One region of the Streptosporangium heterodermiicola genome, then DNA from elsewhere that is predicted to be linked to it. Evidence: riboswitches for the same ligand, from Rfam matches in the RefSeq annotation. Region 1 holds a riboswitch; each other region holds the start of a gene.

Region 1 (3,312 bases):
TCGCCGATCTCGCGGGTGGTCCGGCCGGCCCGGCCGGTCAGCCGCTCGACCAGGTCGTCGGCGACGGCCCGCTCGACCCTGGCGGCCTCGGCGGCCAGGCCCAGGTGATCGAGGAGCATGGCGATCGACAGGATCGTGGCGGTCGGGTCGGCCTTGCCCTGGCCCGCGATGTCGGGGGCGCTGCCGTGAACCGGCTCGAACATGCTCGGCGCGGTGCGGTCGGGGTTGACGTTGCCGCTCGCCGCGAGGCCGATGCCACCGGCGATCGCCGCGCCGATGTCGGTGAGGATGTCGCCGAAGAGGTTGTCGGTGACGATCACGTCGAAGCGCTCGGGCTGGCTGACGAAGAACATCGAGGCCGCGTCGACGTGGCAGTAGTCGGTCTGGACGTCGGGATACTCCAGGCCGACGCGGTCGAAGGTGCGGGCCCAGAGGTCACCGGCGTAGGTGAGCACGTTGGTCTTGTGGACCAGGGTCAGCTTCCCGCGGGGGCGGCCCTGCGCCTTGTCGAAGGCGTAGCGCACGACGCGCTCGACGCCGTACGCGGTGTTCAGAGACTCCTGGGTGGCGATCTCGTGCGGCGTGCCCCGGCGCATGACGCCACCCGCGCCGGCGTACGGACCCTCGGTGCCCTCGCGGACGACGATCATGTCGATGTCCTCGGGGCGGGCCCTGCCCAGCGGCGTCTCGACGCCGGGGAAGAGCTTGACCGGGCGGAGGTTCACGTAGTGGTCGAGCCGGAAGCGGAGCTTGAGCAGCAGGTCGCGCTCCAGGATGCCCGGGGGCACGCTGGGGTCGCCGACCGCGCCGAGCAGGATCGCGTCGTATCCGCGCAGCTCGTCGAGGACCGTGTCGGGCAGGGTCTCGCCGGTCTCGTGGTAGCGCTTGGCGCCGAGGTCGTAGGTGGTGGTCTCCACCTTCGTGCCGACCGCTTCGAGGACCTTCAGCCCCTCGGTGACGACCTCGACTCCGATTCCGTCCCCGGGGATGACCGCCAGGCGAATGTTACGCGAATCCATGCAGGCACCTTACCGGTCCGTCTCGGTGATCGAACAACGGTCTCATCCTCCGGACACGCTCGCCCGTCGGACCCCCTGATCGTTTTGTCCATTTTTGCTTCCTATTGACCGTTTCGTGAGGTTTGGTTATGGTCCTCCCATTCACATCAATGCCTAATCCGTACGGGCCATCCCCTTACCGGGCCCGCACGGAGCCGGGGAACCACTCTTTACGGGATCTACCTGGCCTCGGGAACCCCGCTCCTCCCCCGGAGCGCCGTTCCCGGCCGTCGTCAGGTGGATTCCTTGGGGCGAATCAGCGCGTTCTCGCGCCGTAGGGCGGCCTCCACGCCCGAGCCCGACAGCTCACCCGGCCGGCCTTATGGAAGGAATCATCCTGTCCGGCACAGTTCTCCCCCGCGTCCTGTCCATCTCCGCCTCCATGATCGTCGTCGGCGCCGCGGTGTGCGCGACCTCACCCGCCGCCCTGGCCGCCTCCCCGCCCCCCGCCCCCGGGCCCGCCGCGCTCAACACCCCCGCGCTGAGAGAGGCCCTGAAGGCCGTGGCCGTCAGGCCCGCCTGGCAGAAAGCCGTGAAGTGGGCCCTGTCCAAGCAGGGAACGCCCTACGTCTGGGGCGGCACCGGCCACGGCGGCTTCGACTGCTCCGGCCTGGTGCTCCGCGCCTACGGCGCCGCCGGGATCAAGCTCCCCCGCGTCACCAACGACCAGTACGCCGCCTTCTCCAAGAAGATCGCCTGGAAGAATCTCAAGCCCGGTGACCTGGTCTTCTTCAGCGGCCTCGGCCACGTCGGCATGATCACGAAACCCGGCTACATGGTGCACGCCCCGCAGACCGGCGACGTGGTCAAGGAGGAGAAACTCGACTCCTGGCGCCGCGAGTCCTTCGCCGGCGCGGTGCGCCCCGACCCGCAGGGTGTTCAGCTGGCCAAGCGGGTCGAGCTCGCGACCGAGACCGTGACCGGCGGATGAGACACGCCGGCGGATCACCGCCGGGAGACAGTGGAGACCCCGGCGGCGAGAACGGGTTCAGCGGGTGGGGACACCACCGTTGTCCCTGCGGTCCAGAGCGGTCTGGAGCGCGTCGGCGGCCTCGTCCTCGGTCTCGTCGGGACGGTTCCAGGGATACATGTCGTACATGGCGAATCTCGTCTCGGTCGCATGCCAGCAAGGAAGGTGGTCGAGACTCCGGTCGGGACTCCGACCAGGCCTGATGTCGCGGGTCCGGATCACGGACCGGCGGCGGGGGCTTGGAGCCGGCACGCGCCACGACACCGCGGCGAGTCGCCGGCCTGCCCCTGTCAGGCCTCGCCGCGGCAGGTAGGAATTACGAGAACCTGGCGCATTTCACTCCAGGTTACCCGGCGGTGGAAACACCGTCTCGTCCGGCGTACACACTTCTCACATGCTGAGACGAGAGGTGGCCGCCGCCCCGGTCTCCGGGGTGGCGGCCACCTGGGCTTTTCCGGCTAGTCGGCCAGGTCGACCGAGCGGCCGCTGTCGGCGCCGATCTCCGAGCCGATCTGGTCGATCACCTCGGCCGGGATGGCGGTGTCGACGGTGAGCGCGATGAGCGCCTTGCCGCCCTTGACGTCACGGGCCACCTGCATCGAGGCGATGTTGATCGAGTGGTCGCCGAGGATGCGGCCGACCACGCCGACGATGCCGGGGCGGTCGGTGTAGGTGAAGAACGACAGGTGGTCGGTCGGCTCGATCTCCATCTGGTAGCCGTTGACCTCGACGATCTTCGTGATCTGCCTCGGCCCGGCCAGGGTGCCGGAGACCGAGATCGCGCGGCCGTCGGCGAGGACGCCGCGGACCGTCACGACGTTGCGCCAGTCGGGGCTCTCGGAGCTGGTGATCAGCTCGACCGACACGCCGCGGTCCTTGGCCAGCAGCGGGGCGTTGACGTAGGTGACCGAGTCCTCGACCACGTCGGTGAAGACGCCCTTGAGCGCGGCCAGCTCCAGCACGCGGACGTCGTGGGAGGCGATCTCGCCGCGCACCTCGACGTCGAGCTTGGTGGCGACCTCGCCCGCGAGGGCGGTGAACACCCGGCCGAGCTTCTCGGCCAGCGGCAGGCCCGGCTTGACGTCCTCGGCGACGGCGCCGCCCTGGACGTTGACCGCGTCCGGCACGAACTCCCCGGCGAGCGCGAGCTTCACGCTGCGCGCGACCTGGGTGCCGGCCTTCTCCTGGGCCTCGTGGGTGGAGGCGCCGAGGTGCGGGGTGACGACGACCTGGTCGAGCTCGAAGAGCGGGCTGTCGGTGACCGGCTCCTTCGGGAACACGTCG
Region 2 (3,312 bases), on a different contig from region 1:
TGGCCGTAACCCTGCTGGCCGTAGCCGGGCTGCTGGCCGTACGCGCCGGTCCCGCCCTGCTGCCCGTACCCCTGCTGCTGGCCGTAGCCCTGCTGCTCGTGGGAGGACTGCTGGCCGTAGCCGGGCTGCTGCCCGTACGCGCCGGTCCCGCCCTGCTGCTGGCCGTAACCCTGCTGCTGGCCGTACCCACCCTGCTGGCCGTAGTCGGGCTGCTGGCCGTAGCCCTGCTGCCCGTAGCCCTGCTGGCCGTATCCGGGCTGGCTCTGTCCGGGGCCGGTGTTCGGCTGTGAGGCCTCCGACCTGTACCCCACGACTGTCACGTCGGGGTCGAGTCCGCCAGGGCCTCGACCCGCGTTGTGCTGTCCGTAATCCGGCTGCCCCGACGGTGTGCGATCGCGGTCGGGATCATCCTGTGGATACGGCGGCTGTCCGGTGCTCACCGCGTCACCTCACTTAGACTGCGCATGTGGCAAATGTCAGACGCACATGCATGCTGCTGCACAAGGTATCGACATAGGTATCAACAGTCACCTTTCCGATCAGTCAGCTCTAAAGTCATCAGAGTCTGGCTCCCGTGTCAGATGCAGCAGCATCCGGGTGTTTCCCAAGGTGTTGGGCTTGACGTGTTCCAGGTCGAGGAACTCCGCCACACCCTCGTCGTAGGAGGCGAGAAGTTCGGCGTAGACCTCCGGGGCGACGGGCGTGCCCTGGATCTCCCGGAATCCGTGCCGGGCGAAGAAGTCGACCTCGAAGGTCAGGCAGAAGACCCGGCGCAGGCCCAGCTCGGCGGCCGTGCGAATGAGCGCGGAGACGATCCGGTGGCCGATCCCCATTCCTCTGCGGGTCGGATCGACGGCGACGGTGCGGATCTCGGCCAGATCCTCCCAGAGGACGTGAAGGGCCCCGCAGCCGATCACCTCCCCCTCCGCGTCGGTGGCGACCCAGAACTCCTGGACGTGCTCGTACAGGGTGACGGTGGCCTTCTCCAGCAGGCGCCGGCCGACGCCGCCGTAGGTGTCGACGAGCCGCCTGACGGCCCGGACGTCCTGGGTGCGGGCGCGGCGGACCGTGATCTCGGAACCCGTCCCCGGCCCGGGCGAACCTCGCTCCGCCCCCGCGGATTCGGCGCGCCGCTCCCCGTCGCCGGGGGCGTGAATGACCGGCACGGGAGAATGCTCAGCAAGCTGCTCCATGACCGTTCAGCGTACGTCCTCACGGGTCTTCAATTACGGCTCCTCCTTAACTCCCAGCTCGCAGGCCGCACGTGACCCTTGGCAGTCGCTTTACCACGCTCGGTGCACGGCGCCTCCCGTGTGCCGCAACTCACCTTTGGCACGGTCCCGGACCTGGGAAGACCTCCATCACACCCGTCACACGGGAGGCAAAGGCAGCGTAATGGCCATGTTGATCATATTGAGGTGTGATCTTTTCGTGACACCTCAGTTGCGAAACCTCTACTGAATTCGCAGTTCTGGTTGAGCAGGAACCACAGGTGCACTAATCTCCGTGCTCGATGTCAGAGACGTAAAAAGCCTGACCCGCCGAATCCCCCCACGCAGGGAACCGGGGACCCACCACGTCCTCCGGGGTGAATCCGAGTGCCACCGGCGCACCCGGTAGGGCTGCCTCCGGCCCGAACCCGTCAGCTAACCCGGTAGGCGGCCGAGGAGAAGGAGCCTGTTGGTGAAGCGCACGCGCGACCACGGAGGAGAGCACGCGGGTCACGACACCCGCTGCCGAGAGCGCGCGCCACGAGGGCTGCGCCGTCGCATGGCGGTCGTCGGCCTGGTATTCGCCACCCTGACCCTCGGCACCCCGCTGGTGGCGGCCACCGCGGACCCCGAGCCCAGCCTCCAGCAGCTGGCCAAACAGGCGGAGAAGCTGCACCAGGAGATCGGCACCCTCGCGGAGCGCTACAACGGCGAGCGGGTCAAGCTCAGGCAGGCCCAGAGGGCCGCAGAGAGCGCCAAGAAGACCCTCGCGTCGAGCGAGTCCGAGCTGGCGGCCCGCCGCACCAAGGCGACCCTCCTCGCGCAGAGCACCTACATGTCGGGCGGCCTGAACTCGGGGCTCGTCTTCACGCAGGCCACCGATCCCGACACCTTCCTCGACCAGGCGACCACCAACTACGCGCTCCAGCAGCAGCAGAGCGAGGAGGTCGCCCAGGTGAGCCGGGCGATCGAGGCCGCCGAGCGGGCCCAGGCCGGAGCCAAGGCCAGGACCGCGGAGGTCAAGAAGATCCTGGCGGAGATCGACGGCAACCGGACCAAGATCGAGCGGCTGGTCGACCGGGTCGAGAGCGACCTGTTCAGCGAGGTGCGCGCCAGGGCCGTCGGCAACAGGGGCGCCCGGGTGAGGACGAACGTGCCCATCGTGGGCAGCGGCAAGGCCGCGGAGGCCACCCGCTGGGCGCTCACCCAGCAGCTGAAGCCGTACGTCTGGGGCGCCGAGGGTCCCAACGGCTTCGACTGCTCCGGCCTGGTCATGTGGGCCTACCAGAAGGTCGGCATCAGCCTGCCGCACTACACCGGCGACCAGTGGACCGCGGGCACCCACGTCACCAGGAACGAACTGCGCCCCGGTGACCTCGTCTTCTTCTACAGCGACCTGCACCACGTCGGGATCTACATCGGCGCGGGCCTGATGGTCCACGCGCCCCAGACGGGTGACGTCGTCCACATCGCCACGATCGACAACCGGCCCTTCGCCGGAGGCGTCCGCATCGCCGCCTGAACCGGCAACCGGCGCCGACGATCGGATCCGCGTCGGATTCGCGTACGGCCGGGCCGGGGCCGCGGGGCCCGGAGCGCGTGCTCGCGGGAGGAACCGCGATCGGACCCACGTACGGCCGGGCCGGGTCGCACGCGTGTCAGCCCGCACGCGTGTCCGGCCCGACCTGCCGGACACGCGTGCGGTGTGTCAGATCAGGCGGCGACGAGCTGCCCAGGCCACGGCCTCGATCGCCGTGGCGACGCCGATGCGGTCGCAGATGCCTCTGAGCCTGCGTCTGACCGTCCGGCCGCTGATGTCGAGGCGACGCCCCACCCGATCGACGGTGACACCCTTGGCGAGCTCAGCCAGCAGCACGAGGTCGTCGTCGCTGAGACCGATATCGCTCATGCCCAGGGGGCTGTCGCCATGGCGTGAATCCACTTCTGGATATGCCATCAAGAGTCACTCCCCCCACTCTGGAAACCGGGCGCGAGACGCCGGAAATGAATACCGTCCGCCAGGAACGGTAAACGCCTTGTTCAAAGGTCGTCAAGTTCCACTCTTCATAGCGTGCGTCCAGTATTGACATAGCAGGCGCTA
Region 3 (3,312 bases), on a different contig from region 1:
GGCAGCGCGGTGAAGATCGACAGCCGTCCCGAGCGGGCGGCGGCGCGCAGCCTGAGCCCGGCCGCCGCGCCGAGGGCGGTCCTGAGCCTTCCGACCTTCGCCCTCGCCCGCAGCAAGGGTGTTCCCAGCCTGCCGGTGAGCAGTTCCAGGAGCCTGATGGTGGCGAGCCCGTCGTCGACGATCACGATCCGGCCGGGGAGCGCGGTGAGCCAGCGGAACTGGACCTTGCCGGAGAAGGCGTCGCCCACCACCCAGGTCTCCCCCCGGCGCGGCCGGGGCATGTCCGGCCTGGCCGCGGTGAGCTCCAGCCCGCTCGGCAGGGTGAGACGGCCCAGCTCGCGGCCCGTCACGGCCAGCGGGCGGAGTTTCGCCCTGGGCACGAGATGGCTGCGGGCGCCGAGCAGCCCGGCGTGGTGGGCCTCCACCGCGCAGAGCATCTGCAGCGGTGACTCCACCCAGGCAACGGCCGAACCCTGATCCCGCGCGTGGTCTCGGCCGTCCTCCACGCCGGGCGATGACCCGTTCACGACTGCCACAACCTAACCCGGTGTCCTTAAGCGCCCGGGAACTGCGGGTGAACAGCCGACCACGCGCGCTTGATGATGATCGTCCGGTCTTTACCCGCGTGCGCGACGAGGCCTGGGGGAAAGCGCGTTCCTTTGCCCGACACCTTTACCTTCGCGGGGCCGCGGAGCCCCGTCGAGCGCGTCTCTTTACCTTCCGGGCGGCGAGGCCTGCCCGCCTCCCTCTGCCGCGTCCCTGAGCTGCGAAAACTCTTCTGGACACGGGCCCGGAGCAGCCGGATCCGGCACGTCGGCTCCGGCCCTTCATGGGAGAACCCCTACCATCCGAATACTTTTTACCATCGAAAACCTGTTCGATACTTGACCGAGTGCGTCACCCCCCGGCCGGAGCCTCACCCGTGCGTCACAGCCCCCTCCGGCCGGCAACTCGCGGGCGGGTCCGGAAAATCCGGATCGCCGTGGAGACAGGGGGTCCCGGTCCCGGCGGGGTGTCCTCCCGCCCCGCCGGGGAGGGGCGTGGCCGGGGCCGCCTCACCCCACCCCTCAGTCGGACGGCACCGTGCAACACCTCCCCGGTTCGGACGTATTCCCAAGCCAGGGCAATATGTCCTACTTGTAATCGTCTGTCCCCCTGACGTACCTTCGTCCTATTCATGGCAATTGCCTAGGTCTATCCAGGTCTGTGCATTGCCGTCACATTGCCCGACCGTGTCCCACCCGGCGGAGACCTTTCCGCCGACGGTGAGCACGGCCGCCGAATCCGCGAGGTCTGCGGAACCGGGGAACCACGTTCCTGGGGTGAATCAGCGCACCTGTGCGCCGTAGGGCACTTCCCAGCCCGAACCCGTCAGCTAACCCGGTAGGCGGAATGGAAGCGAAGCAAGGAGTCGAACCCCCGTATGACCCATCGCCTCATCTCCACTCCCCGCGCGGCATGCGCCATCATGGGCGCGTGCGTCGCCCTGGCGACCGGCACCACCGGCACCGCACTGGCCGACGGCCACGGCGTCGTGAACGCCCCGCCCGTCGACACCCAGGCGCAGGCCTCCAAGGTCGCGAAGACCCCCCTGCAGATCGTGGCCGAGAGGCTCCCCAAGGTCTCCGCGGCGAAGGTCCTGGACATCGCCTCCAAGCAGATCGGCGTCCGCGAGAACGCCCAGGGCGGCGGCACCAAGTTCCACTCCTGGTACATGTCGAGCCCCCGGGCCAAGGAGACCCTCGCCCGCGACGGCGGCAGTACCGTGTACGACTACGCCAACGCCCCCTGGTGCGCGATGTTCGTCTCCTGGGTCGGCGAGATGGCCGGCATCCGCCCCACCATGGGCTGGGACGCCTACACCGTGGCCCACGCCAAGTGGTTCAAGAACAACGGGCACTGGGGCACCATCCCCACCCCCGGCGCCGTCGTCTACTTCGACTGGGCCGGCGGCAAGACCATCGACGGCATCGACCACGTCGGCTTCGTGAAGAAGGACAACGGGGACGGCACGATCACCACGATCGAGGGCAACACCGGCAACGGCGACGTCGAGCAGCGCGTCCGGCCCGTCTCCCAGGTCGTCGGCTACGGCTACCCCGTCTACTCCAACTGACCCGCCCCCGCCACCCGCACCCGTCCTCCCCTGCGGCGCGGGCGTCCCGGCCCCCCGCCGGTGAACGGCGGCCCGGTCCACACGCTCCCGGGGGCGTCGCCCGAACAGGCGACGCCCCCGGGAGCGTTCCGCGTCCCCCCTCCCCCCGGGAGCGTCCCGCGCCCCCTCGCCCGATCCCGGGAGCGTTACGTGTCCCCCTCTCCCGACTTCCGGGAGCGTTCCGCACCTCCCCCCTCGTCCCTCCCCGGGAACGTCCCCCCCTCCCCTGGCTCCGATGGCGTCTCCTCGCCCCCTCCCCCGGCCCGGCTCCGGTGGCCGGGGTCCCTCGCCGCCCTCCCCGACCCCCTCCTGACACCCTCTTGACAGCCCTCAGCGGGCGCCCGCCGAGGGAGCCACCCTCGACCCCGATCGGCGTCCCCCGCCCCCGCGCGGACACGAAATGCCCCGACTGTATGTCCGTGAGATGGGAGCGCTCCCAATCATCTTGATGAGATCTTTGTGCAGGTTTGGTACCAATAGTCCTGCCTAAAACGGCCGGATGTAACGGTTGAGTTTCGGCATATTGACGTCCCGGTTGCCCATCGTCCACTCTTCGTGGGAGCGCTCCCAAAGCACATTGAGGAACGACCTCGTCACGAGGACCGCGTTTGTCGGGGACCGGTCCGCGATGTCGCCTCCCAATGATTCGGGCGACCACCTGAGAGGGGTCCGGAATGTTGAACAACAAGCGGCACGGCAGGCTCGCCGCCGTCGCGGTCATGGCGGCCACCGCCCTGGCCGTCACGTCGTGCAGCTCCAGCGAGCCCGCCACGCCCGCCGCGAACGGCGGCTCCGCCGCGGCGGCCGAGCCGGTGACCATCACCGTGCACACCTTCGGCGGCGGCGAGAACTTCGGCTACGACAAGGCCGTGGAGACGTGGAACGCGGCGCACCCGAACATCCAGGTCAAGTACCAGAACCTGACCGACCGGTTCGAGGACGTCTACCTCCCGCAGCTGCTACAGCGCCTGCAGGCCAACAGCGGCGCGGCCGACATCATCGCCCTGGACGAGGGCGCGATGGGCCTCATGAAGGCCCGCCCGCAGTTCTTCACCGACCTCGCCGAGTACGGGCTGGACAGCCGCAAGGCCGACTTCCCCGCGGCGAAGTGGGACAACGGCATCAACGCCGACAACAAGCTCTTCGCCCTGGGCACC

What was found. Region 1 has a riboswitch for cyclic di-AMP ahead of ACSC1Q_RS19365 (C40 family peptidase). Riboswitches for the same ligand answer to the same signal wherever they lie in the genome.
Region 2: linked by a shared signal. The riboswitch ahead of ACSC1Q_RS33020 (C40 family peptidase) and the one ahead of ACSC1Q_RS19365 (C40 family peptidase) in region 1 are both predicted to bind cyclic di-AMP.
Region 3: linked by a shared signal. The riboswitch ahead of ACSC1Q_RS05690 (CHAP domain-containing protein) and the one ahead of ACSC1Q_RS19365 (C40 family peptidase) in region 1 are both predicted to bind cyclic di-AMP.

What each region holds. Positions count from the first base shown of each region.
Region 1 covers NZ_JBPJSR010000008.1:197,624-200,935, reverse strand. Annotated here, with positions in the region: gene ACSC1Q_RS19370 (3-isopropylmalate dehydrogenase) at 1-1,019, opposite strand, end outside; cyclic di-AMP (ydaO/yuaA leader) riboswitch at 1,160-1,393, shown strand; gene ACSC1Q_RS19365 (C40 family peptidase) at 1,381-1,989, shown strand; gene serA (phosphoglycerate dehydrogenase) at 2,487-3,312, opposite strand, start outside.
Region 2 covers NZ_JBPJSR010000019.1:113,622-116,933, forward strand. Annotated here, with positions in the region: gene ACSC1Q_RS33010 (RDD family protein) at 1-311, opposite strand, end outside; gene ACSC1Q_RS33015 (amino-acid N-acetyltransferase) at 540-1,073, opposite strand; cyclic di-AMP (ydaO/yuaA leader) riboswitch at 1,530-1,675, shown strand; gene ACSC1Q_RS33020 (C40 family peptidase) at 1,684-2,733, shown strand; gene ACSC1Q_RS33025 (helix-turn-helix domain-containing protein) at 2,920-3,120, opposite strand.
Region 3 covers NZ_JBPJSR010000002.1:417,098-420,409, reverse strand. Annotated here, with positions in the region: gene ACSC1Q_RS05695 (hypothetical protein) at 1-455, opposite strand, end outside; cyclic di-AMP (ydaO/yuaA leader) riboswitch at 1,267-1,405, shown strand; gene ACSC1Q_RS05690 (CHAP domain-containing protein) at 1,424-2,116, shown strand; gene ACSC1Q_RS05685 (ABC transporter substrate-binding protein) at 2,830-3,312, shown strand, end outside.